4 regions of the Pseudoalteromonas sp. NZS11 genome follow, and region 1 is predicted to be linked to each of the others. Evidence: predicted binding sites of a transcription regulator. Region 1 holds the regulator's gene; each other region holds the start of a gene.

Evidence for each region. The regulator LexA, encoded in region 1, represses DNA repair genes until DNA is damaged. The targets are predictions, from matches to a motif close to TACTGTATNNNNATACAGTA.
Region 2: the regulator LexA is predicted to act here: its motif matches at 4,555-4,574, upstream of ruvC (crossover junction endodeoxyribonuclease RuvC).
Region 3: the regulator LexA is predicted to act here: its motif matches at 3,730-3,749, upstream of uvrD (DNA helicase II).
Region 4: the regulator LexA is predicted to act here: its motif matches at 6,175-6,194, upstream of I6E82_RS03720 (exonuclease domain-containing protein).

Annotation. Positions count from the first base shown of each region.
Region 1 covers NZ_JADYWP010000012.1:71,940-79,865, forward strand. The annotation lists gene ctaD (cytochrome c oxidase subunit I) at 1-900, opposite strand, end outside; gene coxB (cytochrome c oxidase subunit II) at 900-2,042, opposite strand; gene lexA (transcriptional repressor LexA) at 2,526-3,143, opposite strand; gene I6E82_RS18065 (PaaI family thioesterase) at 3,311-3,751, shown strand; gene I6E82_RS18070 (hypothetical protein) at 3,752-4,132, opposite strand; gene I6E82_RS18075 (hypothetical protein) at 4,446-5,171, shown strand; gene I6E82_RS18080 (chaperone modulator CbpM) at 5,247-5,567, opposite strand; gene I6E82_RS18085 (DnaJ C-terminal domain-containing protein) at 5,567-6,535, opposite strand; gene I6E82_RS18090 (endonuclease) at 6,767-7,420, shown strand; gene I6E82_RS18095 (S41 family peptidase) at 7,520-7,926, shown strand, end outside.
Region 2 covers NZ_JADYWP010000007.1:46,823-54,748, reverse strand. The annotation lists gene tolR (protein TolR) at 1-248, opposite strand, end outside; gene tolQ (protein TolQ) at 235-939, opposite strand; gene ruvB (Holliday junction branch migration DNA helicase RuvB) at 2,347-3,354, opposite strand; gene ruvA (Holliday junction branch migration protein RuvA) at 3,362-3,979, opposite strand; gene ruvC (crossover junction endodeoxyribonuclease RuvC) at 3,982-4,506, opposite strand; gene I6E82_RS14715 (ABC transporter permease) at 4,637-7,138, opposite strand; gene I6E82_RS14710 (ABC transporter ATP-binding protein) at 7,128-7,841, opposite strand; gene I6E82_RS14705 (arylesterase) at 7,842-7,926, shown strand, end outside.
Region 3 covers NZ_JADYWP010000008.1:151,083-159,008, forward strand. The annotation lists gene cysQ (3'(2'),5'-bisphosphate nucleotidase CysQ) at 1-782, opposite strand, end outside; gene nudE (ADP compounds hydrolase NudE) at 775-1,347, opposite strand; gene yrfG (GMP/IMP nucleotidase) at 1,409-2,056, shown strand; gene I6E82_RS16025 (dUTP diphosphatase) at 2,072-2,695, opposite strand; gene I6E82_RS16030 (YacL family protein) at 2,801-3,169, opposite strand; gene I6E82_RS16035 (hypothetical protein) at 3,286-3,510, opposite strand; gene uvrD (DNA helicase II) at 3,814-5,979, shown strand; gene I6E82_RS16045 (GNAT family N-acetyltransferase) at 5,957-7,926, shown strand, end outside.
Region 4 covers NZ_JADYWP010000001.1:829,462-837,387, forward strand. The annotation lists gene I6E82_RS03680 (mechanosensitive ion channel family protein) at 1-95, opposite strand, end outside; gene I6E82_RS03685 (DUF6691 family protein) at 192-593, opposite strand; gene I6E82_RS03690 (YeeE/YedE family protein) at 597-1,010, opposite strand; gene I6E82_RS03695 (OmpP1/FadL family transporter) at 1,013-2,272, opposite strand; gene I6E82_RS03700 (sugar porter family MFS transporter) at 2,652-4,076, opposite strand; gene I6E82_RS03705 (hypothetical protein) at 4,503-4,958, shown strand; gene I6E82_RS03710 (competence protein CoiA) at 5,021-5,764, shown strand; partial or broken gene I6E82_RS03715 (protein-tyrosine phosphatase family protein) at 5,867-6,076, opposite strand; gene I6E82_RS03720 (exonuclease domain-containing protein) at 6,206-7,926, shown strand, end outside.

The DNA of each region.
Region 1 (7,926 bases):
CAATAGTGCTATGGAGGATGTGGCGTATACCATTGAGGCATAGCCAAAAAGTTTTTTACGAGAAAAGGTAGGTACTATTGTAGATATAATGCCAAAGGCAGGAAGAATCATTATGTATACTTCGGGATGACCAAAAAACCAAAAAATGTGTTGGAACATCACCGGGTCGCCACCGCCTGCGGCATCAAAAAAGCTGGTCGCAAAATACTTATCGGTAAGTACCATAGTGACAGCCCCTGCAAGCACTGGCATTACCGCTATTAATAAAAAGGCAGTAATTAACCACGTCCATACAAATAAGGGCAACTTCATCCATGTCATGCCGGGAGCACGTAAGTTCACTATAGTTACAATCACATTGATTGCGCCCATTATTGAGCTAATCCCCATAATATGTACGGCAAATACAAACAATGCAGTATTGTCATTACTGTATGTTGTAGACAGTGGTGCATAAAAAGTCCAACCAAATGCAGGACCCCCACCAGGCATAAATAACGATGCCAATAGGATTAAAAACGCAAACGGTAAAATCCAAAAGCTCCAGTTATTCATTCTTGGCAATGCCATATCTGGCGCGCCAATCATGAGTGGTATCATCCAGTTAGCAAGGCCTGTAAAGGCCGGCATAACCGCACCAAACACCATAATTAAACCATGCACTGTGGTCATTTGATTAAAAAAGTGAGGATCGACCAACTGTAAACCTGGTTGAAATAATTCAGCTCTGATCACCATGGCCATTCCACCACCAATTAAGAACATGGTCAGCGAAAAAATTAAATATAAACTACCTATATCTTTATGATTAGTTGTGTAAAGCCAGCGTTTAAAACCTTTAGCTGGGTGATGAGCATGATGAGCTTCATTGGCGTTAGGTTGTTCTACTATGCTACTCATTAGTTCGCCTCCACTTTGGCATCAAGTGCTGCCTGTATTTGACTCGGTTGAATAACATCACCCGTATCATTACCCCACGCATTACGTTTATAAGTAATAACCGCTGCTAATTGCTTTATAGATAACTGTTTGGCAAATGCTTGCATTGCCGTACCGGGTCGCCCATGGATAACTACATCAATGTGATCTTTTATATCGCCAAGCACTATAGGGCTGCCTTTAAGTGCAGGAAATACACCCGGTAACCCCATGCCAGTAGGCTGATGACATGCAGCACAATTGGCCATATATACTTGTTCGCCTAAAGTCATTAATTCTTCTTTTGGGAGGGTTTTATCAAGTAATGCGGCATCTGCTAATGCTGCTTTTTGTTTAGCTTGCTTTGCATCTGCAAGCCACGTTTTAAAATCAGCCTCAGATTTAGCGACCACCACAACGGGCATAAAGCCATGATCTTTACCACACAACTCAGCACATTGGCCTCGGTAAGTACCTTCTTCGTTTATGTTCGTCCATGTTTCGTTTATAAAGCCGGGATTCGCATCTTTTTTAACTGCAAAATCAGGTACCCACCAAGAGTGAATAACATCGTCAGAAGTCATTAAAAATCGTACTTTTTGATTTATTGGCAGTACGAGAGGTTTATCAACCTCAAGTAAGTAGTTAGGATTTTTATCTGCAAGATTCGCTATTTCATCTTGCGGGGTAGATAAAATAGAGTAGAACTCTACATCTTCACCCATATATTCATAATGCCATTTCCATTGCGAGCCTGTAATTTTAATAGTGAGATCAGCTTTGCTGGCATCTTCCATTGCAATTAGGGTTTTAGTGGCTGGTACTGCCATAGCAATTAAAATAACAAACGGGATTGCAGTCCAAAGTATTTCTACTTTAGTGCTTTCGTGAAATTGGGCAGGTACAGCCCCTTTAGATTTACGGTGATGAATAAGTGCCCAAAACATAATTGCGAACACTATCACCCCAATCACACAACATATTATAAATATGGTCATGTGCAGCTGATATACATTATTGCTTATATCGGTTACGCCTTTGCGCATATTGTATTGGCTGTTAGCCAAAACTGGGTGCGAAAAAACACATAATATAAGCCACAAGGTAGAGGTCAGTTTACCCATGTGACGGCTCCTTTGATGCTATTGCGAATGCAAAGCGAAGAGGCATACGGCTTAAACGCCAATTCGTTATTTTTATTTTTTTAGTCAATCTCATTTAATATTGATTGGTTTTGCTGCGCCAACAACGGGTTTGTGTATATTGTGTGTTCTCAAAACTAAAAAGCTGTGAGTTATTATTAGCTCAGCACATTAATAATTAGCTAAAAAATGAACAACAAGCAAGTTTTAGTATAAAAAACAATCAGGTGATATTGAGTAATTAATAAAAAATCAGTAACCAACTAGGTAACAGTAAGTTCAAAAGATGAGCAAAACAAAGGGGTTTAACGTATTCGGAGGGGGAAAATATAAGTGCAAAAAAGTTTACAGCTTAAATTGTCAGTGAGCTATTTATGCCCTATTTTTAGTGCGAATTTAAAACAAAAAATGCGTACTAATTAGTACGCATTTATAAAACTGCTTGTTTAAAAGCTATTTTTAAAGTCACATCCAATCAGCGTTTCTTATAACGCCAACGGCTAAGCCTTCAATATTAAAAGACTCATTCTCAAGATCTACTTCAATAGATTCAAAATCGTCGTTTTCAGCATGAAGTAATACTTTACGACCCGCTTTCTCAAGACGTTTTACAGTTACGTCTTCATCTAGGCGGGCAACAATAACTTGCCCGTTTTCAGCGGTTTGAGTACGATGTACAGCAAGTAAATCACCATCCATAATACCAATATCTTTCATGCTCATACCGTTAACGCGTAGTAAAAAATCTGCAGCCGGTTTAAACATTAATGGATCGATTTTGCAGTGACTTTCAACGTGCTCTTGCGCCAAAATAGGTGAACCAGCAGCAACACGCCCTATAAGCGGTAAACCTAATTGTTCTGGCTCTTCTTCTTCAATTAACTGAATACCACGGCTTGCACCTGGTTTCATTTTAATTGCGCCTTTTTTAGCAAGTGCTTTTAAATGTTCTTCAGCAGCATTGGCACTTTTAAAACCTAATGTTTGCGCTATTTCAGCACGTGTAGGAGGCATACCAGTGTCTTTAATAAAAACTTTAATTAGTTCGAGTATTTGAGCTTGGCGGTTCGTTAATGGTCGCATACAACTGGTTTTCCATACAGTACATTTAACTGTGAGTATATACAGTTAAATAAAAATCGCAAATTTAAATTAAGCCTTAAAATAGCCAAAGTAATTTCACTTGTGTACATTTTAGGGATATAACTAAAGCTAGATTTATAAATGATTAAAAAAGCAAAGGAGTCATTATGAGTATTTGGTACCAGCCCATCACTTTAGAGCTGTGCAAGCAGTTAGAACAAGGCATTGATGGCCAAGGAACATTAATGAAAACCATGGGAATAGAAGTCACTGAAATTGGTGATGATTACTTAGTAGCCACTATGCCGGCAATTCCTGAGCATCATAATCCAATGGGAATGGTTCACGGCGGTGCTAACGTTGTACTTGCCGAAACAGTTGCCAGCTATGCAGCTAACTTTGTTGTCGATTTTACAAAATTTTACTGCGTGGGGCAGGAAATTAGCGCAAGTCATTTAAAAGCATCTCGCAACGGCACTTTAACAGCAACGGCAAGAGCGTTTCATATTGGCAAACGTAGTTCAGTGTGGGAAATAAAAATTACAAATAGCCGCAATGAGCTGTGCTGCGTATCAAAAATGACCGCAGCAGTCGTAGAGCGAAGATAGTTACTTTTCGATTGGGTAAATTGTAATTTCCATACCCGCACCAATCGCAGATATACGTAGTAATGTATCTGCATCTAAGGCTTGATTAAAGCACTTAGGTGAAGTGCCTGATTCAAAACCAATATCAAACGTTCTACGTGAACAGCTTAACCATTGTTTTAGCGCGTTACGCGAACACGATTCAATAAGCTCACATATATGGTTTATTGCTTTGTCAGGCGTGTTTACTACACCTGTTGCTTCAATACGCGCTAATTGACGGTATTCGTCTTTGTCATAATGTAAAATCGTCGCGACTTTTTTCAAGTCTGCCACTAGCAAACTAATATCTTGCTTTGATTCAAGCTCAAGATCTACATTTAAAAATTGAATTTCCGACATCGTTTCGTATTTATCCTCTAATAATTTCATTGCAAACTTTAACGCAGTTTTACCGTTATACCAAATCAACTATGCTCTATTAACCACTTTATATAGATATTTCGCAGCTTTTAAGTATTTTTTAGCGTTTAAAGCTAGCTGGATATCAAACACTCAGCTCAATTAAACAAATAAGTCATGTTAGCAATTTAAGTGTAATCTTTTTTATTTTTAAATGATTACAGTAAGCTATAGTTTAAACTGCGACAAAATGTCGCAGTAACTAATCCCATTAATGTAATAAACTAGCCTCTAAAAATAATAAGACTAAAACATGAATAAAAAAATATTTAAGTATGCTCGCAAGTTACATAAATGGCTCGGTTATTTGCTCGCATTACAAATTTTAGCTTGGCTATTAGGTGGTTTAGTCATGAGCGCTATCCCTCTTGATAAAGTTCATGGGGAGCATCTTGCAACACGTACTCTTAATAACCCATTTACGCAGGCTGATTATGTTGCCTCCCTTGACGATATTGCATCTCAGGTGGTTAATCCAACACAAATAATTTTTGAGAACTTTTTAACCACACCTATAATTACAGTAATAAATAAAGATGAACAGCAAAGCTTTAACGGTATAACAGGCCGGCCTTTTGAGCCGCCAACTAAAATACAAATTACCGCAAATGCTAAAGCACACTTACTTATTGATGCTCAAGTGACAAGCGCTGTACTGCTAAAGCAAGGTATGCGAGAAGTTGGATATAAAACCAATGTTTGGCAGGTACAATTTGACGACACATTTAACACAACACTGTACTTGTCAGAAAATAACGGCAGAGTTGTCACCGTTCGCAGCACACTATGGCGAATTTTCGACTTTTTTTGGATGTTACATATTATGGATTACGATGAGCGAGAGGATTTTAATAATCCGCTGCTTATTAGTTTTGCAGCAACCAGCGTACTTTTTTGCCTAAGTGGAATATTACTACTTATGCAAAACATACGACTAAAACGATTTATCCGAATTAAAAGTAAGAATAAATCAAAGTAGTCATATTGGTTTTTAAGAACTAGCGCACTCTCACCAAAGAGTAAATAAGCCCTAGGAAGTACCCAAGGGCAGATTTTATTCCAAGTGTTTAAATCGACTCAAATGTCGCTTTAACATTTCGTTTTCGAAAATCAACTCATCACGCTCATCCAGCAATTGTAAAACTAAAGCTATTGCCGACCAATCTAACGAAAAGTCATGTTGAATACGGGCCGCTTTTTTAACTAAGGTCACTGCAGATACCGTAAATTGCCACTGCGTAACATGCTTCCCCTCAATTGGAACCGCAATATTGTGCTCAACTAGCTCATATAAAATTGCTTCGCTAATATCACTACTCAAACATAGCTCTTTGCTAGTAAGTAAATCATCTTTTTGTGTCACGATAATTTGCATTATGGCTTGCTCCAGTTATTACGGGGATCAAAGTGAGCTTTTTCGGCTAATTCTTCCCAAAGTTTTTTACTGGTATCATCAACAGATGTTGGATTAACAATTTTAAGCACAGCAAATAAATCACCTTTGGCTTTTTTACTCATTAATCCCTTACCTTTAATACGCAAGCGTTGACCAGACTGACTATTAGATGGAATAGTTAATTGGATTTTGCCTGCCAACGTAGGTAAATTTATTTTTGTACCAAGAGCCGCTTCCCATGGTGCAAGAGGGACGACTATATTTAGGTTATGACCTTCAACATCAAATAATGGGTGGGGCACTAAACTAATTTGTAAGTACAAGTCGCCATTTTGCCCGTTCGCTGACCCTAATCCGCCTTGCCCTTTTAGTCGAATTCGTTCGCCATTTACTGAACCTGCGGGAATTTTCACTTTAAGTGATTTTTTAATTTCAGAGACACGACCACTACTATCTCGCTGCGGTAACATAAACTCAACAGGCTTAACGGTATCAACTAAAGTCTCTTCAAGAAAAATCGGGAACTCTATTTCCACATCTTGTCCTTTTTGCGCGCGAGCGGCGTTACTTCTGCCCTGCCCGGAACGATTGAATCCACCGGCGCCGCCAAACATTGAATTAACAAAATCAGAAAACTCTTGATCGGTTTGAGGATCGCTTTGCTGATAATTACTTTGCGATGAAGCATTGTTACCACCATAATTACCTTGCTGTTGACGAGCACGATTTTGTTGATGACGACGTAACTCGTCGTATTTAGTGCGTTCTTCTTTGTTATGAATGACTTCGTAAGCTTCTGCTATTTCTTTAAACTTATCTTCTGCTTGAGGCTCTTTGCTTACATCTGGGTGATATTTTCTGGCTAACTTTTTATAAGCTACTTTAACCGCTTTATCGTCTGCATCAGGCGATATTCCAAGCACTGCATAATAATCAACAAATTTCATTTGCAATCCAAATCCCCATATTGAGTAAGCTTTAAGCATACTCCTTAACGTATAATCTTGTGTGGTTAAAATACGATAAATAGTAAGAAATAAATGAATAGTGAAAATAACTTTGAATAAAAAATTAATCGGACACTTTTTAGTAATATAAGTGCAGGCCTTAAGTTAACTTTATCTTTTATCTTCAAGGCTTTAAACTGCCTGTTCCTGTAGTTCACATTTGTGATGGATATGACTCGATTTATTCTGGCCTTACTGGCTTGTTGTGTGTGTTTTTCGGTATCTGCCGAACAATTTACCCGTTTTTCAACGGCTAAAAGACATTTAATTAAAACCCTCCCTGACAACGCCAAAAGTATTTACTGCGGTTGTGATATTAAAAAAGAAGGCAAAAAACTCATTCCTGATCCTTCTAACTGTGGTTACATTCCTCGAAATACACTTACCCGCTCAGGCAAAATAAATGTACGAGCACTACGTATTGAGTGGGAACATATTGTTCCGGCGTGGGAATTTGGTCATCAGCTACAATGTTGGCAAGATGGCGGACGTAAAAACTGCCGTAAAGTAAGTGCAAAATTTAGAAAAATGGAAGCTGATATAAATAACTTAGCGCCAGCTATTGGCGAGATTAATGCCGATCGCTCTAATTATCGTTTTGGCATGCTTAGCGAAAACGCCACACAGTATGGTCGCTGCGAAGTAAAAGTAAACTTTAAGCAACGTGTAGTTGAACCGCCTGTCTATGCACGTAAACGTATAGCCGACACTTACGCTTACATGCAAAAAACATACGGTTTAAAAATCTCTGATAAACAGCAAAAGTTATTTAATGCGTGGAAAAAGCAAGCATTTGCAGATACAAGTAGTGCGAGCAAGCTCTAAGCTTTAACACTCATTTACATAAATCAAAGTTATAAATGTTGAATAAACGAGCGAGTGTTGTAATATTTTAAACAACTTATTTACAGAAAGTCCTTAACTATGTTTAAAAATAATAAAACCTCGCTTGCCATTTTTGCAGCACTTTCGGGCTTTGCTTTAACGGGTTGTGGCGGCGGAGGCGGTATCGACTCTGCTCCTGTAGTTACAACACCTGTTAGTAGCAGCCCAACATGGACAGCGGCGGTATTTGAGCCCTCTAACGATTTAAAAAACTTTTGCGAAACCCCTCGTACGGGTAACGATCCCTTTAATAACAACAACCCCTACCCAGATCAAGCGGGTTCTGCCCTTTATGAAAAGCTCTGGCTTCGCTCTTGGAGCGACGAAACCTACCTTTGGTATGATGAGATTGCCGATAACGACCCTGAAAGCTTTACAACAGTAGCCGATTACTTCGCTCAATTAAAAACAGAGCAGCTTACCGACTCAGGTGCAAAAAAAGATAA
Region 2 (7,926 bases), on a different contig from region 1:
ATAGGCTCTTCAGGATCAGTACCTACGCTTACATAATATTTACCCTCTGCATCAATTGAAGCAATAATGGGCGGAGTATCTTTAGTATCAACTAAATCAGACTCTTCCATTTTAGGTAAATCAACTTTTACACCGTGTGTAATAAGCGGTGCTGTTGCCATAAATATAATAAGTAATACCAACATTACATCAATGTAAGGTACTACATTAATTTCTGCGACCGGACGGCGCTTTTTACGCTGATACATTCGCTTGTGCCTCTATTTGTGTAGCTGCTTGACGGTGTAAAATATTAGCAAACTCTTCCATAAAGTTAATATAGTGAGACTCAAGCTTTTCAACACTGTTTGAAAAGCGGTTATAAGCAATAACGGCCGGAATTGCCGCGAATAAACCCATAGCAGTCGCAATAAGTGCCTCTGCTATACCGGGTGCTACCATTTGTAATGTAGCTTGCTTAACTTCACCTAGTGCAATAAAGGCATTCATAATACCCCACACTGTACCAAACAAACCGATGTACGGACTAATAGAACCTACCGTTGCTAAAAACGATAAGCTAGATTCAATTTTTTCAATTTCACGAGAAAGCGCAACACGCATAGAACGATGCGTCCCTTCCATAACAATACTCGCACTTTGAAATGTATTCTTTTTATGACGAGCAAACTCCTTAAAGCCTGAAGTAAATAAGGCTTCAATACCTTGAGACTGACCGCTGCGTGACGATATTTCGTTATACAATTTACTTAGATCAATACCAGACCAAAATTTTTGCTCAAATTTCTTAGCATTTGATAGTGCATCTGATATTGCTTTTTTACGCTGAAATATAATTGTCCACGACATTACAGACATGGCAACTAGCCCTAACATCACTAACTGAACAAGCAAGCTTGCTTCTAAAATTAGGTCTAAAAAATTAAGCCCTGATCCCACGTTAAACTCCTAAGTAATTTCAAAATACGGCAAATTGGTTAATTTGTGTAAATATGACCGTTTATACGGTCAAAAGTTGCATCTAGTGTATCTAGTCCATTTCAAGCTGACAACGGTATTGCTATGAATAGGCAACAAAAAACGTTAAAAAACAGCTTTAGTTGGCATTTCCCTTTGCCTCAGTATTTTATTTAATCTTTTAACTAGGGTCTGTTGATCTTTCAAGGTTAAATTTACAGCAGTCTGTTTGGTATTTATGCAAGGCAGAGCCTATGCGGTGTGGTTATTCCCCATAAATAGGCGATAACGTAGCATTAATGCCAAACAGGCGCTGCCCAAAGGTTCTTCCTAGGGGCTATTTACTCTTTGTTGCTCGGTTTTTACTTAGCCCACTAGGTTACAAATCTCGCGCCGCGATTAAATAGCCCCTAGATTGAACAAATTTCAATCAGCAAAGATCAACAGACCCTAAGCTCACTAATTATAAATATGCGTAAATATATAAGTAAAACGTCATAAAATGCGCCGTTTATTCAAAATAAGAGCATAAACACTCAAAACCTATAAGCCTTACCTTCACGTAACAGTAAAACTAATACCGAGCCACATCAAAAGAAATTACTTAAGCTAGAAATTTCATTAACTTATAAATTTAACGATTAATTAACGCGCAAGATTCAAACAACAATAAAATTCACCGAATTAGTTTTTCTAATCTGAAAATACAAATTTTCTAGTTTGAACAAAAAGATGATCTTACGTATTATTCTCCCATACCGAACTAGCGCACCGAATGAGATAGTTTCATTAAGCCAAGTTCTTAGTAATAGGATATTTTATCGTATTACATTGTTTTACTCTTTCTGGATAAAACCAAATTCAGTAAAACGTAGTTCCCTGGATTACTTCCTTCAACTTGTTGTTTGCCCGCATTTTTTGCGGGCTTTTTTTTGCCTACAATTTAGTGCGCTACATATTTTATACCAACCTGCATAAATCTTTGATCAATTTAACGAATTAAATTGCACTATAACGTCGTTAAAAATTTTTTATTTAGAACAACTAGATACAAAAACTTTTGCCTAGTTCTAGCGTAATTTTCTTAACGTTAAGTAGACCCCATATATAAGCAGATTGGTATTATTTATAAACTAATAATTGCTCTACCTATTTTACAATAAGTAATTCGGTTACTAGTTTGAATGGTACGCAGGATAGCTTCGCGAGTCTTAACGCCCTGTGAATTAACAGTTAACTATAAAGCGTATAAGTATTTTGAAATAACATTTGCAACAGTGTGCTGAGGTTTTGGGTAAAATACCAGCCGTATAAATATTTGAAAGAAAGGGATACTAAGTCAATTACCTGCTGCGCAATAAACCACAGCAAGCAATGTATATGATGAGGCTAGTCTTTTTTAGGAAGTAAACCAAAGTGATGATATGCACTGTCAGACACTATTCGCCCACGCGGAGTACGCTGAATAAACCCTTGCTGAATTAAAAACGGCTCTATTACATCTTCTATTGTTTCACGCTCTTCACCAATAGCTGCAGCTACATTGTCGAGTCCTACTGGGCCGCCCATGAATTTTTCAATTATGGCGAGTAAATATTTGCGATCCATATAATCAAAACCACTTTTATCTACATCAATCATATCAAGCGCTTGCTTAGCTACTTCGGCGTTTACTGTGCCGTCAGATTTTACCTGTGTGTAATCGCGTACACGCCGTAATAAACGGTTTGCAATACGTGGTGTACCACGTGAACGTTGTGCTATTTCGGTTGCGCCGTCGTCACACATTTCTAAACCAAGATAATGTGCAGAGCGCCCTACTATGTGCGACAAATCTTCTACAGAGTAAAACTCTAATCGCTGCACAATACCAAAACGGTCACGTAGTGGCGATGTAAGTGAGCCTGCTCGCGTAGTGGCACCAATAAGCGTAAATGCAGGTAAGTCTAATTTAATAGAACGCGCAGCTGGGCCTTCACCAATCATTATATCAAGCTGGTAGTCTTCCATTGCTGGATACAGTATTTCTTCAACTTGCGGGCTTAGCCTATGTATTTCATCAATAAACAGTACATCGCCTTCTTCTAAATTAGTAAGTAACGCAGCTAAATCACCTGCTTTTTCAAGTACAGGGCCGGATGTTGTTTTAATACTTACGTGTAATTCGTTGGCTACGATATTTGCAAGCGTGGTTTTACCAAGCCCTGGTGGGCCAAATATTAATAAATGATCGAGCGCTTCACCACGGGTTCGAGCAGCTTCAATAAAAATTTCCATTTGCTGCTTAACATGAGGCTGGCCTCTGTAGTCGGCTAAAAGTTTTGGTCTTATTGCACGATCTATAGAGTCTTCATTTGTTTTTTCAGTCGCATCAATTAAGCGATCCGCTTCAATCATGGGTTACTCACAACATTGATTTTAAAGATTCTCTAATAAGAACCTCAGTAGACATATCGGGTTTGCTTATCGATTTTACTGCTTTTTGAGCTTGTGGCAATTTATAACCTAATGCAAGCAGTGCCGATACGGCATCATCGGCTGCGTTATTAGCTATTGTCGCATCGCTCATTGGCTCTATTACTGCGCTGTCGCTAAATGGCGTAAATAAATCATTACCCCAATCTTTTAATCTGTCTTTCATTTCGAGTACTAAACGCTCGGCTGTTTTTTTACCTACACCCGGTAATTTAACTAGCGACGTTGAGTCTTCGTTATTTACACAGCTTACAAATTGCTTTGCCGACATGCCCGATAAAATAGCTAAGCCAAGTTTTGGACCAACGCCATTTGCTTTTAATAGCTCTCTAAACAAGGCGCGTTCAACTTTATTATTAAAACCAAATAATAATTGAGCATCTTCACGCACTACAAAGTGGGTGTAAACAATCACGTTTTCACCAATTTTTGGTAAATCGTAAAAACAGGTCATTGGCATTTGTACTTCGTAACCGACACCACTTACTTCGAGTAATATTTCTGGTGGCTGTTTTTCGACTAAAATACCATTTAAGCGGCCTATCATAGTTATTTCCTTAAACGTCCTCTAACGGTTTTGCTTGCGCTACCCGCTAGTTTAATTAAATTTTGTTCTGAGTGAGCGTGGCAAATCGCAATAGCGAGTGCATCAGCTGCATCGGCCTGTGGCGTACCTGGTAGTTTTAAAATATTTTTTACCATGTGTTGCACTTGAGTTTTATCAGCGCCACCGTTACCTACTACTGCTTGCTTAATTTGCCTAGCTGAGTATTCAAATACAGGTAAGTCGGCCATTGCAGCGCCAACAATCGCCGCGCCTCTAGCTTGGCCAAGCTTTAAAGCAGAATCGGGGTTGTGCGCCATAAATACTTTTTCAATGGCAAAGGTTTCTGGCGAAAACTGCTCAATAAGCTGTGTAATGCCTTGATAGATCATTTTAAGCCTAACCGGAAAAGGATGATCGGCTAACTTAATACAACCACTGCCTAAGTATGTAAATTTAGAACCTTGGTGGGCAACAACGCCATATCCGGTCAAACGTGAACCAGGATCGATCCCTAAAATAATGGCCAAACAGCACTCCATTGTTATTATTTTTAAATTACGCTAATAATGCCAGAGCACTGTATAAATTACCAGTACAAAGAAAAACAAAAATGCCCACGTGTTAGGTGGGCATTTGAAGGAGCATGTTAGTTTAAGCTTACCCTAGGGCACGCACTAATCCTTGGGTATTTTGTTTAAGTGTTCGGGCAATCATTAAATAGCCTAAACCAGCCACAAATACGCCGCCAGCTACCGGACCAATAATCCATATATGCGGGTGTAACTTACCTGCCAAATCAAACATTTGTTGCTGCACAATTAAAAGCGCTATATCACTAAAAAATGCGGCAACTAAGCCAGCTAAACCGCCGAGTAATAAAAACTCGTACAAGGTCGCGTTTTTAATTAATCGGCTTTTAGCGCCAAGCGTTCGCAGTATGACAATTTCTTGCATACGCTCACCTAAACTAGCTTGCACTTGCGATATAAGTACAAGCGCGCCACACAGCACAACAATTGCAAGTACAAAGCCAATGGCGAGTGATACTTGCGAAATAGTTGTTTGTATTTGCTTAACAAAGTTGTCAATATCAATCGCTGTAATAGTAGGGTAAGTACGCAATAACTGGCTAAAGTCACGCTTTTGATCTGGGTTTATACGTACCGACGAAATATACGTCGCCGGAAAATCTGCAAGTACATCTGGGCTTAAAATAATAAAAAAGTTAGGTTTAAGCGTGGCCCAATTAACTTTGCGCACACTGGTAATTTTAGCGTCGAACGACTGCGAACCAATTAAAAATGTAAGCGTATCGCCTATCTCAACATCTAAACGCTCAAGCATCGACTCCTCTACTGAGGCTTCAGCCATCGCATTTTCACCAAACCACGTGCCTTGTGTTACTTCATTTTGGTCAGGCACATCTTTAAGCCATGTAAGGTTTAGCTCGCGGCCAATACCTGCACGTGCTTCTTCGTCTTTTTTCTCGTTGTCTTGCAGCGATACTGAACGTGCTACCAACTCGCCATTCACCGCATTTACGCGCCCACGAATAGTGGGATAAAACTCTGATACTTGAATATCTTTTTGAGCTAAATATTCATTAATTGGCTCAAGCTCATTTTGCGTAATATTAACTAAAAACGCATTAGGCGCATCGGCAGGAAGTTGCGACTGCCAATCAGATATCATGTCGTTTTTAAGTACCACTAAAAACAGCAGTAATTTAATCGCTAACGAAAAACTAATTAACTGTACCGCGTTCACATTTGCACGCTTTTGAATAGATGCAATTGCAAGCGACCAACTGTTACCTGGCTTAAGCCCTAATTTTCGACCGCCACCAAATATTAATTTAGATATCAAAAACAACACACCAATTAGCGCAAGCGTTGAGGCAAACAAAATAAGCGTTATTTTTATGTTGTTACTAAATAACCACATTAATAAAAACACAGTTAGCGCACTCATGCCTAAATGCACACGACTTACTGCCAACTTGTCACCTAAGTTACGGCGCAGCACTCTAAGCGGTGGAATATCAAATAAATCAAATAACGGTTTAATAGAAAACATAACGGCACAAATTACGCCAGTGCTTATAGCCACCAGCCAAGGTTTAAAGCCACCTAAAGGTAGCTCTGTGCCCATACTTTTCGATAAGTAACTTGTTGCTATTTCTTGCAAGCCATAACCAATTAACAATCCAATACTTACCGCCATTGCACATACAAGCAATAAATGGAGCATGTATATTTTGCGGATCATTGAACGGCTACCGCCTAGCGTTTTCATCATCGCTACTGGATCGTATTGGCGTTCACAATAACGTTTTGCTGAAACGGCTATAGCCACTGCGGCTAAAATAATACCTAATAGGCCGGCAAGTAATAAAAAGCTCTCTGCACGGTTTAAACTATTTGAAATAGGTGATTGACGGTCTTTAACGCCGTACCATTGTTGGTTTTCTTTCATTTGTGGTTTAAGCCACTCGTAAAAGCTATTTATATCGGCCTCACTACCTGCATAAAGTTGGCGATAATAAACACGACTACCTGGCTGCACAACTTCAGTTTTTGCCACATCGTCAATATTAATAAGCACGCGGCGGCTACTCGAAAATACATTAAATGGCGCATCGGGCTCTTCTACAATAACTTTTGAAACATTAAATAATGCAGCGCCAAGTTCTACTTGCGCGCCTATATCAATATTTAAACTGTAAAATACTGATTCACTTAGCCACACATTACCAGGCGTTGGTCCGCTATTAGCAACCTTAGTTTCACCTGTTAAGGTATCCTTAACTTTTAACTGCCCTTTTAACGGGTACGCATTAGATGCCGCTTTTACTGAGCTAAACTGCATTTCATCATCGGCAAACAACATAGTGTCGAAGTACACCATTTGCGCCGTTTTTAAATTTTGGCTCTGTGCTTTAGTAATAAAAGCAGTGTCGAGAACATGATCGCTTGCAAGTACACGGTCTGCTGCAATAAAAGCACTGCTTTTTTGCGCAATACTTTGCCCTATTCGCTCAGTAACCATAGACAGTGTAAGCACGGTTAAAACAGCAAGGGCGATAGCTGCGCTTATAACTGTTAGCTCACCACGGCGAAATTCTCGCGAAAATAACTTAAGCGCTAACTTAACCCACATTAGCAACGTCCTCTACTTGGCTTTTTACCAGTAAGCCCGCTTCTATTTGAATAATGTGCTCACATTTTTGTGCAAGCCCTTCATCGTGAGTAACCAAAATAAGCGTAGTGCCGTGTTGCGTGTTTAAATCAAATAATAACGACTCAATCATTTTACCGTTTTTGCTGTCTAAATTAGCCGAAGGCTCATCAGCAAACAATATTTTAGGCGTACCAATAAATGCTCGCGCAATAGCAACACGCTGTTGTTCACCGCCAGAGAGTTGCGACGGGTAATGGTCAATTCGATGGCTCAAGCCTACTTTTTCAAGTAATGCAATTGCTTGCTCTTTTGCGTCACTTTCACCAGCAAGCTCTGCTGGCAGCATAACGTTTTCTAGTGCAGTTAAGCTTTGTACTAACATGAACGATTGAAACACAAATCCAATTTTAGCCGCGCGCAGTGCAGCACGCTCTTCTTCATCTAAATTGTGTAATGGCTCGCCATCTAAAAATATTTCGCCGCTGCTTGCGGTATCCAGCCCTGCTAATAAACTGAGTAACGTTGATTTACCAGAGCCCGACGTGCCAACAATAGCAACAGACTCGCCATGCTTGACATTAAAGCTGATGTCGCTGAGGATGGGCAGCTCACCTTCAAAGGTAGAGACTACTTTAGACAAACCATTAACCTGAATTATATTTAATTGAGAAAGCGCTGACATATGACTCATTCAATCCTTCGTTTAGTATTCATTTTATTTTTAGTTATCAAACCGCTGAGTGCAGTAGCCGACAACACGATTTTAA
Region 3 (7,926 bases), on a different contig from region 1:
TGCGGATTAATCATTTTTTGCCATTCCCAGTCTGGATGCCCCATCACTATAAAGTCAGGGTTCTCAGTACTCTCGCGTTGGTTGTACGTTAGCGGGTTAAATTCTGCATCGGTAATACAACCACCGGCTTCTTCAACAATAACTTGTGAAGCACCTGTATCCCACTCTCCCGTTGGACCAATTCTTAAAAAACAATCTGCTTTGCCTTCTGCAACAGTACAAGCTTTTAATGAGCACGAGCCAATAGCAATAGTTGTAAACTGACTATTTAAATACTGACTCACCGCTTCTATTTTTTGGCGGCGGCTCACTGCAAGCGTCAAGTTCTCTGGCGGCGCTACAGATATTTGCTTATCAATTGAGTTTTCACGTTTAAAGGCACCATTTTTAGCTGTAGCAAAATAAGTCACACCTTTTGCAGGCCAATGAATAACTCCAAGCACAGGATGATTATTTTCAATCAATGCAATGTTTACTGCAAAGTCGCCACTTTCTAAAATAAATTCGCCTGTACCATCCATCGGATCGAGCAACCAATAGCGCTGCCAGTCCTGTCTGTCGGCGAGTGCAGGTATAGGTGTTTCTTCCGACATAATTGGGATATCGGGCGCTAAGACTTTTAATCCAGCAACCAGTACGTCATTTGCTGCTAAGTCAGCTTTGGTAACAGGCGTATTATCTGATTTCTCTTGTTGGCCAATATCGCCTTTTTTATAAATGGCCATAATTGCATCGCCAGCACGCTCAGCTAATTCAATACACGGTTCGATTAATTTATTCATCGGCAGCTCCAGACGCTAAATACTTATCTAATAATAGCAAAGCTGCAACACTGCGTGCTTCGGTAAAATCTTCTTGGTCTAATAATGACTGCCACTGAGTTAATGGCCACTTAACAACAACAAGCGGCTCTGGTTCGTCGCCAATAAGGGTTTGTGGGTATAATTGCTTAGCAAATAAAATATGCATAGTGGCATTAAAGTAACTCGGCGCCATTGTTACTGTTCTTAATGGTTTAAAATACTCAGCACCAAAGCCAATTTCTTCTTTAAGCTCTCTGTTAGCAGCTTGCTCTGGCGTTTCGCCCGGATCGATTAAGCCTTTAGGAAAACCTAACTGGTAATCGTTTGTGCCCGCACAGTATTCACGTACAAGTAGTAATTCGTTGTCTGCACTTAACGGAACAATCATCACTGCTCCCCGGCCACCGCCGCGAATTCGCTCATACTGGCGCTCTTCGTTATTAGAAAACTTTAGCTCTAAAGACTCCACAGTAAACAGGCGGCTTTTAGCGACAACATTGTTACTGAGGATTTGTGGTGGTGTTGGGTGCTTTTTCTGTGTCATTGGCGTTAATTTGCTATCATGGCAGTTAGTTCAATAATAAACCTTATAAGTTGAAATTCCTATGTTAAATTGGTCAAAAATCGATACCGTTTTGCTCGACATGGATGGAACATTACTCGATTTACATTACGACAGTCATTTTTGGCTTAACGTTATTCCTGCGCAACACGCATTAGCAAGGGGCATTAGCCTAGATGCAGCTAAAGCAGATATTTTAAAACGCTATCAAGCTGTGAGCGGTCAAATACAGTGGTATTGTTTAGATTATTGGGAGCAGCAATTAAGCTTGCCTATAATGGAGCTTAAACGAGAGTCTCAGCATTTAATTAAAATGCGCGAAGACGTACCTCATTTTTTAACTGAGCTTAAAAAAGCAGGCAAAGAGTTAATTTTACTTACCAACGCCCACCCTGAGAGTGTCATGCTTAAATTTGAGCATACAGCGATTGATAACTACCTAGATGGCGTAGTGTCGACTCATGAATATGGAGTAAGTAAAGAGCAACAAAGTTTGTGGCACCAAGTACAAAAAGACTTAGGATTTAATAAGCAGCGCACTTTGTTTGTAGATGACAGTGTGCCGGTTTTGAATGCCGCACGAGAATACGGCATTGAGCACTTACTTGCAGTTGCTAACCCAGATAGCCAACAACCACATAACGAAATAGCCGATTACCTAAGTGTTACCGACTATCGTAAGATTATCTAACTCAACTTACGTGACTTAAATTTTTGGGTAACGCGCTTCTAGCCCTTGATATACTAACTTTGCAAAATCTGCATGTTCTGTATCAAGGCTTTTAACTACTTCAACTAAATGCTCGTTATCTTCTTGCCCATTCCATTCTTTAATATAGCTACCATCTTTGTAACCGTGATCTTGGCGGAAAAAGTTTAACGTGTTTTTACCTACGTAGCCGCGATATAAATCATCAATATCCATACCCATTTGCGCCATACAGCCGGCAAAGGCACCTGCATTAAACGTTTTATCTGCAACTGCAGAAGCCGCTAATATCTCTAGTGTTTGTTTAAAGTCATCAGCTTGTTGAGCATTACTAAGCTCAGTTTCAAGTTGCTTTGCTAAGTCTTCGTAGCTAGTTTCGCCGTCAATTCTAAGCGATAGACCAAAATGAAAAATATCAACCAACTCTAAAATAACTTGTTCAGTATCTGGTGTTTGTTTTTTCCACCATTTCCAACCATGATGATCCAACATTTCAGCACACTCAACCCAAATAGCGCGGTACCATTCAAACCCTTGAGTAAACCATTGCTCATGTACTTTAGTATTCATGGCGTTTTGCATTTCTAGCATCACTACTAGCTTGTTTAAATTGGCAGACATATCAGTTCCTGTCGTTTTGATTGGCGTAATGTTCGTTGGTGTAATAATACAGATAAAATGCTGATTGTGCATTGCTGTATATTTTTATTAGTGTGCTAGTTATGTTTATCGTGACGTCGTAAACTCATGCCATGAATCAATTAAATCAATGAAATCTTCAAAGCCACAACCACTACTTAAGCCATTTTCTTCAAGCGCTAAATCGTCATCTTGATACGCTATTAGGTCTTCGCTGTCTTGATGAAGCGCATGGGCTTCAAATAATGCTTCGTCTTTCGTTAATATTAAATCTATTTCTTGGCCTTTTAGCGTTAGCGGCTCATAGCTTGAACTCACCGATGCAATAAGCGCTTGCACCATGGCTACTTTGTCTTTGCCTATTTCTTCGTTTAGCCAGCGACCAATAATAGCGTGTTCACTGCTTATTTTAATACGTAGCCCACTAATAGGGTCGCGAATAAATTGATATTCCATAGGGTTTGCCTGTAAATCTTTAATTGCGTAATTATATACGTAAACGCCCGTAAACCACAGGACATATAAAGTAAAATAGCGCCACATGGGCGCTATTTTACTCAACTTGAAAACCGTTAACTTCGCGATCTATAACGCGCTGCGTCAATAATCGACCATAAGTAAATAATAGGCACAAGTACAAAGCCTACAAGCACATAAATTAGTGCGTAACTTATTATAATAGCGAGTGCAAAAAATATAGCCGCTAAAATACGCCCTTGCACTAACTGCCCTAAACCAGGAAAAAATATATTACATAATGCTGCGATTACGTTACCGCCAGAACCTTGATCTGCCATACTAACCTCTGTATTTATTTGATTTTATAATTATTTACTTACACACTCTATGCCAATTTATTAAAGCTTACAAATCAAATAGTTAAATTAGTCTAGATTTAGAGAGTTAGTAAATTTTGCTAACTTTAGGTCAAATTAGCAATTTTTGTTATGTGTTTGCACTTTTCTATTCGCTCAATTAATTAGCAAGTTACTCGTTTTGAACACTATTTTATAAATAGCTGTTTATAAAAACAGTATTTTATTTAGCCTAACAAAAACACCTGTTATACTGGCCACAATATTGATTAAAAAGGCGTAACGATGGACGTTTCACAATTACTCGATGGCTTAAATGACAAACAACGCGATGCCGTTGCAGCCCCACTACAAAACATGCTGGTATTAGCAGGTGCTGGGTCTGGTAAAACACGAGTGTTAGTTCATCGTATTGCGTGGCTTATGCAAGTTGAGCAAGCCTCCGCTTACAGTATTTTTGCAGTTACATTTACTAATAAAGCCGCTAAAGAAATGCGTGGCCGCGTTGAAGAAACACTAAAAGCGCCTGTAGGTGGCATGTGGATTGGTACTTTCCATGGTTTATCGCATCGTATTTTACGTGCTCATCACCGTGAAGCTAATTTACCAGAAGCCTTTCAAATTTTAGACTCTGACGATCAGCTTCGGATGATCAAGCGCTTATTAAAGTCGATGAATATTGATGATAAAAAATGGCCTGCTAAACAATTTGGCTGGTACATAAGCGCCAAAAAAGATGAAGCACTTCGCCCTAAAGATATTCAAGCATACGATATTAATGAGCAAATGATGCTGCGTGTTTATGCCGCCTATCAAGAGGCCTGTGATAGAGCGGGCCTAGTTGATTTTGCTGAAATATTACTACGCAGCTACGAAGTGTTAAAAAATAACCCTACGTTACTGCGTCATTATCAGCAACGCTTTGCGCATATGCTCGTAGACGAGTTCCAAGATACAAATACCATTCAATATGCTTGGTTAAAATTACTTGCTGGCGATACTAACAGCATTATGATTGTAGGCGACGATGACCAAAGCATTTATGGTTGGCGTGGTGCTAAAATCGAAAACATTAAACGTTTTTTAACTGACTTTAGCGCAGAAACCATTCGTCTTGAACAAAACTACCGCTCAACAGCGACTATTTTGAAAGCGTCTAACGCATTAATTCAAAATAACTCAGAACGTATGGGTAAAAGCTTGTGGACCGACGGTAACGACGGCGAGCCAATCTCTATTTATGCAGCATTTAATGAGTTAGACGAAGCACGCTTTGTAAGTAGCAAACTACGAAGCTGGTTAAATGCAGGTAATGCCCTACAAGATACCGCAATTTTATACCGTAGTAACGCGCAATCTCGTGTACTCGAGGAGGCCATGCTGCAAGAAGGCTTAAAATACCGTATTTATGGTGGTATGCGATTCTTCGAACGACAAGAAATTAAAGATGCGCTTTCGTATTTACGCCTAGTAGGTAATCGTCAAGACGATGCCGCGTTTGAGCGTGTAATTAATACGCCAGCACGCGGTATTGGTGATAAAACATTGAGCCATATACGAGATTGTGCACGAGCAGAATCGTTACCGCTTTGGTATGCCGCAAAAGCAATTGTAGAACAACAGCACTTATCTGGTCGTGCCTCTGGTGCAGTAAGTAAGTTTGTAGAACTAGTCGAACAAATAGAAGATAAAATTAGCGATCTAACTTTGCATGAGCAAGCCAAGTACACAATTCAAACCTCAGGCTTGATGGCAATGTACCGAGCTGAAAAAGGTGAAAAAGGCCGTGCTCGCGTAGAAAACTTAGAAGAGCTAATTAGCGCATGTGACCAGTACGAACTTCCTGAAGACGAAGAATACAGCTCGCCTTTACAAGGCTTTTTAGCACATACATCACTTGAGTCAGGTGAAGGACAAGCAGAAGAGCACGAAGACGCCGTGCAAATGATGACACTTCACTCAGCTAAAGGCTTAGAGTTTCCGTTAGTGTTTATGGTGGGCGTAGAAGAAGGCATGTTCCCTTCTCAGCAAAGTAACGAAGAGTCTGGCCGCTTAGAAGAAGAGCGCCGCCTTTGTTATGTAGGCATGACACGAGCAATGGATAAGTTATACATTAGCCATGCTGAGAGTCGCCGTTTATACGGGCAAGAAAAATACCATAGCCCATCTCGCTTTTTACGCGAAATCCCTGAGGACTGCGTTGAAGAAATTCGTATTAAAACACAGGTTTCTCGCCCGCCTGCCGCCGGGCGTTTTAGCGCATCAGTTAGCCATGCCGCATTTGAAGACAGTGGCTTTAACTTAGGGCAACGAGTTTTGCATGCTAAGTTTGGTGTTGGTACCGTACTTAATTACGAAGGCAGTGGCGCGCAATCTCGCGTACAAGTTAACTTTGACGACCTTGGCAGTAAATGGTTAGTAACGGCCTATGCACGATTACAAGCTGTATAAAGCTCACCTAAATGAGTTAGAACAACAACTAGCTGGCGCGTATCATCGTCAGCTAGTGTTGATTACGGGCAGCCCTGCTTGGTGTTATGAATTACTTAACTCATTAATAGATGAAAACAATATACTTGTTGTATCAAAGCAGTGCGCGATTAAAAATTCGTACTGGCCTACTCGCACTCACCAAATTTTAGGGCAAGAATTTGCTCATGCTGTTTACGATGGTTTTAGTGGTTTACACCCTGATAAACTTGCAGCACTTACCGGCACCGTTAAAGCAGGCGGTATACTGTTTTTATTACTGCCCGAATTAAATGATTTAGCCTCTTGGCAAGACCCCTCATTAAGTACAGTGCAATCACACGGTCAGAGTATTGACTACAGTTTATTTAATCAACGTTTCGCGGCTATTATTAAGCAATTACCCGCTTTTCATTTTAGTGAAAAAAATGGCTGTATTAGTAATCTCGTCAGCTCTGTTACGCATAATAAAATTGATTATGTACCACAGCAAAACTGCGTTGAACAAATAGTAAAAGTAGCTAATGGTCGTGCCAACAGGCCTTTACTCATTAATGCTGATAGAGGTAGAGGCAAGTCGGCAGCACTTGGCTTAGCAGCCGCAAAATTAGCTGATAAAAAAGTAATTATTTGCAGCACTCAGTTTAAAGCGACCCATAGTAGCTTTAAACATTTAGCCAACGAGTTAGACCTGCAATACAACGCTGAACATAAACAGCTCGCCAACTTGCATTACGTTGCACCTGACGCGTTATTAAATGCATTACCTGAGTGCGATTTATTACTCATTGATGAAGCTGCCGCGATCCCTGTACCGTTATTGCTAAAAATGCTAGCTCATTACCCTCGTATAGTCTTTGCAAGTACACTGGTTGGGTATGAGGGCAATGGTAGGGGTTATACCATTCGCTTTAGTAACTATATAAAAGCGCACTATAAAGCCTCTAAAGTTGTAACGCTTGATGAGCCACTGCGTTTTGCTAAACACGATCCCCTCGAGAAGCACATTCGCACCTTGCTTGCACTCGATGCGCAATATAAAGAGTTAAGTATTGAGCAATTAGAGCAGCCAGTTCATAGCGAAATAACTCAGCAATCCCTTGTAAACAATGAGCCTTTACTGCAACAAGTTATTGCCCTGCTTGCATTGGCTCACTATCAAAGTAGTGTAAACGATTTACGCCAACTACTAGACGCACCATCGCAACGAATATTCATCAGCAAAATTAACAATCAATTAGTTGGTGTATGTTTAATCGCAATAGAAGGTGGTTTAAGTGAAGAACTTGCTCTACAGGTTATAAGCGGAGAGCGCCGCCCACAGGGTCATTTAATGGCTCAAACCCTCTCACAACTTAGTTTTAATAATGACTACTTAACACAGTTGAGCGCTCGCGTTGTACGAATAGCGATTGATCCGAGTTCTCACAATATGGGTTCTGGTAAAAAGCTACTTAGCTATTGCGAGTCGCAAGTAAAAAGCCAATGTAGTTGGTTTGGTGCAAGCTTTGGCGCAACAGCGCAGCTACTTAACTTTTGGCAAAAACAAGGGTTTGATACCGTAAAACTGGGTTATCAACGCGATAAAAGCACAGCTGAACATTCAGCGCTTGTGGTTAAATGCTTAAGCAATAAAAGTGCAATTATCCAACCTTTGAAAAAGCAGTTTAAAAACGACTTTTTTTATGCTCTTTTAACACATTTTAAAACACTAGATTGGCAACTTGTAAGTATTTTAATTGAAGGATTTAGCGATGAGTTAGTAAGCCCCGAGACTCGCGAACGATTAGCCTTGCTCGTAAACAGTAACTTCACTCAATTTAATATCTCTGCGACTCTCTGGCAGGTAGTGAATCAGTCTCCTTCTTGTATGTCTCAATTAACAGAGTCTGATAAACAACTTTTAATAAAGTTAGTGCTGCAAAATGA
Region 4 (7,926 bases), on a different contig from region 1:
CGAATTAAAAACAGTAGTATAGCTATAAGTAAAAGAGAGGACGCTGCGCTTAACCAAGGTGTGCTGTTAGAAAATTCCAGCGCTTTATTTAGCATAACTTAAACCTGTTCAATATAGTTTTATATATATTGCAGCAAGTTATGTACCTTTGTTTGGGTAAAGTAGCTGCCGAGTTTAGTCGGCAGCAAATATTATACTTTTTTGGCTAACCACATACCGCCTAGCACGGCTGCAAAAAATAACAAAAACTCCATTTTAAGAGACACCAATTGAACCAAACCCGGGCCTGGGCAAATGCCACTTAAACCCCAGCCTAAACCAAAAAGTACTGAGCCGATAATTAAGCGCGCATCAATTTTTTTTAAATCACTTAAATTAAACGTTCCTGAAAGAAGTGGCTTCTCTTTTTTTGCAACCCATAACCATGTAAGCATCATTATTAGCATGGCAACAGCCATCACTATAATTAAGCTTGCGTCCCATTGGTTTCCATAGGTAAGAAAGTTAATCACTTTAGCAGGGTTTGTCATCCCGCTAATAATAAGCCCTAAGCCAAATATAAAGCCTATAACAACCATCATAATTGCTTTCATTATTTATCCTACAAGGTTTGCTGTAATGAAGGCAACAAGCATAAATGTACATGTTGCAACCCAAGAGCGAGCAGAAAAGCGCGACATGCCGCACACACCATGGCCACTTGTGCACCCATTAGCTAAAGTTGTACCAGCGCCAACTAAAAGTCCAGCAATAACAATAAGCCAAGGCGGTAATTGCAATTCGCCTTCTAATAAAGAAGGCGCAAATACCCTTACAGCCACTCCTGCCAACAATAACCCTAAAATAAAGTATAACTGCCAACGAGAGTCTGAATTTGCTTTAGCGAATACTGACTTAACAATGCCTGATATGCCCGCAATTTTTCCGTATAAAACCAGTAATAACGTACACGCTATACCTATTAATGCACCGCCTATTGCAGCCGATACTGGGGTGAATTCTGTTATCATTTTTAAATTTCCCAAACAATAGAAACGCCTAAACCGGTTTGTTTCATTTCGATTGATAATTGTTGATTAGGCGCTAAGTAGTTAGCACCCGTTACTTTTTTTGCTGGCGAATAAAAAGCCATAGCGTTTAATTGTACCTTGTTGGTAAAAGAATGGCTAAAGCCAGTAGTAAAATGCCACTCTTGAACACCCGGGGCTAAAATATTAAGCAAAACGTTTGATGAAGGAATCGGTTGCTCGGTGTAAGACACCCCAAAACGAATTTTTTGTTGCGATGTACGCTGCCATTGATAGCCAAGCTTATAAATAGTCATATCGTTCCAGCCGAACCCAGCTCCTGCATCAGCCCCTAAAGGCGCTGACATCAAGTTATTAACTGGATTTGCAATACTTTTTACTTCGCTGTAATTTATTTTTTGCCAATCAAACACAACCTGATTACTTGGGGTAAGCTTATAGGCAGCACCAAGTTGAAACGAACTTGGCAGATCAAATCCGCCTTGCTCTGCAAACAAACCTTTATAGCTATCAAACTCTTGCATAGACACTGAAGAGCGGTAACTTGCACCCCAGCTTAATGACGAATTTATATCTTGGCTAATACCCAGTTGAATACCTAGGCCTGTACTTGTATCGGTGCCATTATTTGTAAGCGCTTCTGGCGATTGCGAAAAAGGAGCAAAGCTTCCAAGCCCTTGTGCTTCAAACTGTTGCACCACGTAAATAGGGGATACACCAAGGCGTGTTTGTTCATTCAACTTATAGCTTACTGTTGGGCTAATAAAGAGTTGTTTTAAATCAACGCCTGTTGTACCAGCGTAAAAAGTCCCCTCAGGAGAGGATTCTGCGCCGTACTCGGTATTCATACCGCCGTTGCCATACACTAATAAACCAATATTTACTTTTTCATTTAATTGATGGCCAATAGCAAACTCTGGAATTGCAAATACGGTGTTGTCGCTTTTTTGTGTTTTTGCTTCAAGATAAAATGCGCCAGGGTAAAAAGTATCTACTTTTGATGCAGTATATTTTCGTTCAGGTGAAAAAAGCTCTAAGCCCAGTGATAGCTCTGTTCCGTTAGGTAAAAAGGTTGCTGGATTATTAGCGCCAGACATTAACTCTTCTGACAGCGCTACACCTGCGCCAGCCATGCCTTTGTGGGTCATGCCATAGCCGTGAGTAAAATAACCATTAGTAGCAAATGCACTGAACGAACCTAACGCACACGTTAAAGCTAAGCCTGAAATTAACTGTTTTTTCATTTTAGTAAATACATAAAGTTGGAATGGGCGGACAATAGCTAATTTTTGATATTCTAAAAAGGAATTTAAATAGATTAGTTATAATAAAAGGTAATACGGCAATGGTTATAAAGTTAAAATAAATGAGCGTAGATTGCTATTCAGCCTTAACTTAAGTTAAAAGTTTCGCTAACGTATTGAACTATAGTGATATTTAAGTATGTAATCGGTAGCTATAAACTTTGGTAGTAAAAGCTTGCTGGTAAAAGGAGCGTTTACGCATTAATAGCTGCATAAAGTAGATTTATTATTTAACGTTTAGGTTATTTAAATCGCCATTATTAAATGGCGCTATTGTATGTAAAAGCAAAGCGGCGATTAATATCACCGCTTTTAAAAATCACATAGATTCGAGCGTTTTACCGCGTGTTTCTTTTATGTATTTAACAACAAAAAATATGCTTATAAGTGCCGATAACGCATAAAAGCCATAAGCGCCTGCAAGTCCAATGTTAGCCAGCATAATAGGGAAGGTCATGGTGATTGCAAAGTTAGCAATCCATTGTGCGCTAGCCGCAACAGCCAGAGCAGCACCACGAATACGGTTATTAAACATTTCGCCCAATAATACCCATACAATTGGGCCCCAACTTAAGCCAAAAAATACCACAAATAAGTTAGCCATAATAAGCGCAAAAGTACCCATGTTATCGCTAAGGGCAAGTTTGCCTGCTTCATCAAGGCCTGCACTGCCAAATATATAAGTAAGCGCGCTTAAGCTGATAAACATACCAATACTGCCTACAAGCAACAGTGGTTTACGGCCAACTTTGTCAACTAGGGCAATGGCAATAAAGGTCGATACAATATTAGTAGTACCTGCGAGCACATTTATAAATAACGATTGCGATTCATCAAACCCAGCGGCTTGCCAAAGCTCAGAGCCGTAATAAAACACCACGTTAATACCCACAAATTGCTGAAACACACTCAGCGCCACACCCACCCAAACAATTGGGTGTACTTTTTTACTGCCATCAATAAATAAATCACGAATACTTGGCTTTGTATCGCTATGCAATGAGCGTTTTACATCGCTTATTTGTTTATCTGCATTGTCGTCTGAAATTTTACTAAATACCGCTTTTGCATCATCCACTTTACCTTGCGCCACTAAATAACGAGGCGACTCTGGAATAAACAAAACACCGACTAAAAACAATACAGCAGGCACAAGCTCTGCCCAAAACATCCAGCGCCAAGCGGCTATATCAAGCATTAAAATATTTTGCGCGCTGCCTGCTGCATCAGCAATTAAGTAGTTACTTAAAAAAGCAGCAAATAAACCCAGTACAATAGCGAGTTGTTGTAGTGTAGCTAAACGACCACGAAGTGCTGGTGGTGCAACCTCAGCAATGTAAGCTGGCGCTAATACCGATGCAGCACCAATACCTAAGCCACCAAATAAACGGTAAAAAATAAACTCCGCAGAGCTTTCGCTAATGCCTGAGCCAAACGCACTAATGGCAAAAATAATCGCGGTGATGATCATAATTGCACGGCGGCCAAATTTATCAGCCAGCGGCCCCGCAGCAAGTGCACCTAAGGCACAGCCAAGTAACACAGACGCTACGTTAAAGCCCGTAGCCACACTGCTAGAATTAAAGGCATTACCAAGTGCCGACACCGTGCCGTTAATCACGCCCGAGTCAAAACCAAATAAAAAGCCACCAATAGCAGCCACGGCCGATATAAAAATCACGTAAAAAAGAGAGGTGTTTTCAGCTGTGTTGGCTGAGTGGGAAGGCGGTGTGTGCGTTGTCATTATATGCCCTGAAAGTTAAATTAAATATAAAGGAGCATAATATCGTAAAGCGTTATGGTTGAATATGCTTGTGCGGGTATAAAGGGATTGGCAAGTATAAATTAAGTTGTTTTTAAAGGTTTCAATTTAAAGGTATTAGCTAAAGGCGTTAGATTCAATACTTTGAAATTAAGTAGCGCCTTTTAATAACAAAAACTAAATTTCAAAGAATAATATGCACTTTATGGAAAGTGCCTGTTGGAGCAATATCACTGTTCTCTACCATTTTGGTATGTTTTTGCAATTACATAAACTGATATGAGGTTTAGTAATTGTTTACATGTGGTTATTTGGTGGTTAAGGTTAATAGATTATAAAATAGGGACATTTGTCGGTTTATAAAGCGTCAAATGTCGTAGATTAAATTGTCATATTTATAGAGATACCATGTCTGTAATTCGTAGCTCAGTTTTTCAAATCATTTTTAAATCAATTTTTTTACTATTATTTAACTGTATCGGATTCTTTGCAATATATGCTGGCGCTCTTTTATTCCTTAGCGAGAGTAATACTTCGTTATCGCCAAATGAACAACTTTTGGCGTTAATTCTCGCTTTGGTTACAACATCTATTTTTGCTTGGTGGATGGTACTCAGCTTTCGGCAATACGAAATCAAAATAGACAGTGAAGTAATCCTACTTAAAGGATTATCTGGCTGGAAAAAAATTGACAAAACTTTTCCACTCTCCGATCTTGACGGTGCAGAATTAGGAACGGATTTAGCTCTATTTAAGGGGAAAAAATTGGTGGCGAAGCTTTCAATGGTTTCTATAGCATTTGACAATCATTCGCTAAATAAAAGTATTACAAAAACTTTACCCGCTCCTGAATTGGGTAAATAAATATAACAAGCCAATCCAGCAGCGGCTGATTGAGGCATTATACAACCGAGTGTTATGTACTTATGAAATTTTCATTAGTTGACGGATTTAAGCAAGCTCCTCTGCCCAAGATGAAAGGAGTTTGTATATATTGTGGTAGTCCAACCGTAGCAAAGTGTGGTTCAAAAATTAGATGGCATTGGGCGCACAAGGTAAAATGTAGTTGTGATCCTTGGTGGGATAATGAATCCCAATGGCATCGAGATTGGAAAAATCATTGGGAAGATCGTAATCAAGAAATAGTATACTTTGATAAAAGTGGTGAAAAGCATATTGCAGATGTTGTTAATGAGCAGAATATTGTAATTGAATTTCAAAACTCCCCAATGTCTGAAGCTGAGTTGAAATCAAGAGAGGATTTCTACGGGGATATGATTTGGGTAATTAATGGTCGTAATCTAGCGAAAAACATAAAATTACGTGCGATGCTTCCTGATCCTCTGCATGAATCAATGGAAGATATATCTATTCATTCAAGTAATCATAAAACTCATTTCGTTTATTCTTTTATTTCTGAGTATCGAGGTCCGAATGAGTTAGTAGAAATACATAGCTCAGATAAAATAGATGGAATAATTAAATCCACGCATGTAGGACACTTCCTCTTTGAGTGGAAAAGGCCTAGATATGTTTGGTTTAAAGCAACAAAACCAGTTTATTTGGACTTTGGACAAGGTGTCATCTGGCAATTAATGCGTTTTAACAATTATAGTAGTTTCTGTATTAAGGCATGTATTAAAAATGATTTCTTGGCAAAGTTTAAATGAGTTGCATAACAAGTGATCAATCTTATCAGTGCTAATTCATTACAGGCTATAAATAGAATTATTAGCACTATTTATAGTGCTAAATCTTCCCCAACCTCTGTCTTACACCTCAAAGTTATCAAAGTACTCTTTTTGTAATTCTATAGTGAGTGCTTTAGGGCGAATGCCTTGTACTAGGTTGTATACCTCTTCTTTTGTGTAACCTGTCGAATTTAAAATAAGTGCAGCTACCAACTCTGTGCGGCCAGCGCCGCCTTTGCAATGTATGGCAATGGTTTGTTTGTATTGTATGGCTTGTAATATGTCGCTTTTTACATTTAGTGCTTATCGACTCTACATTATTTATATATGGCAACTATAACCATTACTGATTACAAGTTTAAGATTGAATAATAAGCGCAAATACTAGATACTGTTTTTATATACAGTTATGGCGATATTATGAAAAAAGAATTACCAGCAAAATACTATTTAGCGCATTTTAGAGAGCTTATTGAGTTTGTAACAAGTAAATGCATGCATTTACTTGAGCCCAAACACAGCGAATTTATTAGTAAAATTAACAAGCTAGATGAGCAAAGCCAGTGCATGTTAGCGCGGGTATACTCGCGAAAGCCTTATTTGGTTCAGGCGCAATCGCTCAATTATGAAGAAATAACATCGCCGCATCAGGCTATTTATACGCTTAAAAAAGCCGATATTTTATTTGAGCCAAACGAGCAGCATTATTCGCAGCTTTTAGCGCACTTAACCAAACCTTCTTTGGTTGAGTTGCTAAGTAATTACAGTGAGCAAATAAGCTTTAAAAAGAGCGCAGCTAAAGGCGCGCTGGTGGATATTGCGCGGGAGTTTTTTAAAGACTGCCCACAAGAGCTTGCGCCACTTAATAGCCAGTATGTAATTAACAACCGCAGTGATTACTACGAGTATTTTGAGTTTTTATTTGCAGGTAAACTAAGCCGTGGTGATGTGAATCATCAAAACCGTTTTGTAATGCGAGACTTAGGCTTAACCGCTACGCGCGAAGGGCACAGTGAGAGCTTGTCACGCTTTGAAACACTAGACGAAGCGCAATCAAACTATTTATTAAACCGTTACCGGTTAGCATTTAAAAATATAACAGATGAGAGCGATTACGTTGCTTTAGCGTCGCAGGTTTTAGTGCAAGCTGCACATGGTGCAATAGCCGTTGCATTAAAAAATAAATTATTAGTTAGGCTTTATAGGCAGCTAAAAACAGTTGATAGCGAACTTGCTTTTAGTTTACTTGAAGGGTGCGTGGATGATAGTGAAGCACAAGAAATTCAAATAAGAGAGCAATATAGGCTTGGCAATAAAGAGTGGGTAAAAGCACGATTAGAAGCCATTATCGAAAACCCGCTCACTGATGATTTACTTTATTTTGCTGACGATTTTTTAATGCGTAAGTTTAATAAAAAAACACGTTCTCGTTTAAGTGCAATGCTTGCCGACACCCAATGCGTGCTGGAAATAGATGAACTGTACCGAGGTGAAGTAGAGCAGGGCGTAAACGATTATTATACTCGCCAAGGTATGGCTGTATTTAATACCGAAAACACGCTTTGGCAAAGTTTGTTTGGTTTAGTATTTTGGCATGAGCTATTTGTGGAGTCGCCTTATCCACCATGCAATGAGTTTGATATTTATCCGCAAGTATTAAGACTTGGTAATTTTTATGAAGCGCAGCAAACACAGATAAATGAGCGCTTAGCACAGTGCCAAACGTCGCAAGCATTACTTAATTTAGTATGCAAAAATGCAGCGCAATACTTTGATCAACCTAACGGCTTGTTTAGATGGCGCAGCAATTTATTAGAGCCGTTAGAAGCACTTATTTTAAACAGCCCACTTGAGGCATTAATTACTCATTTAACGGCTATGAGCAAACATTATTTACAGCTAAAAGACGGCTACCCCGACTTAATGGTCATTAATAATGGCCAAGTACATTTTGAAGAGGTAAAAGCCCCGGGCGACAAACTTAGGCGCAACCAATTAACCACTATTGATAATTTAAAAAATGTGGGCTTTACAGTACACATTGCTGCGGTTAAATGGTTTGTAGATCCTAACCGTATTTACAGTGTGGTCGATATAGAAACCACAGGCGGCTTAAAAGGCGGTAACCGTATTACCGAAAT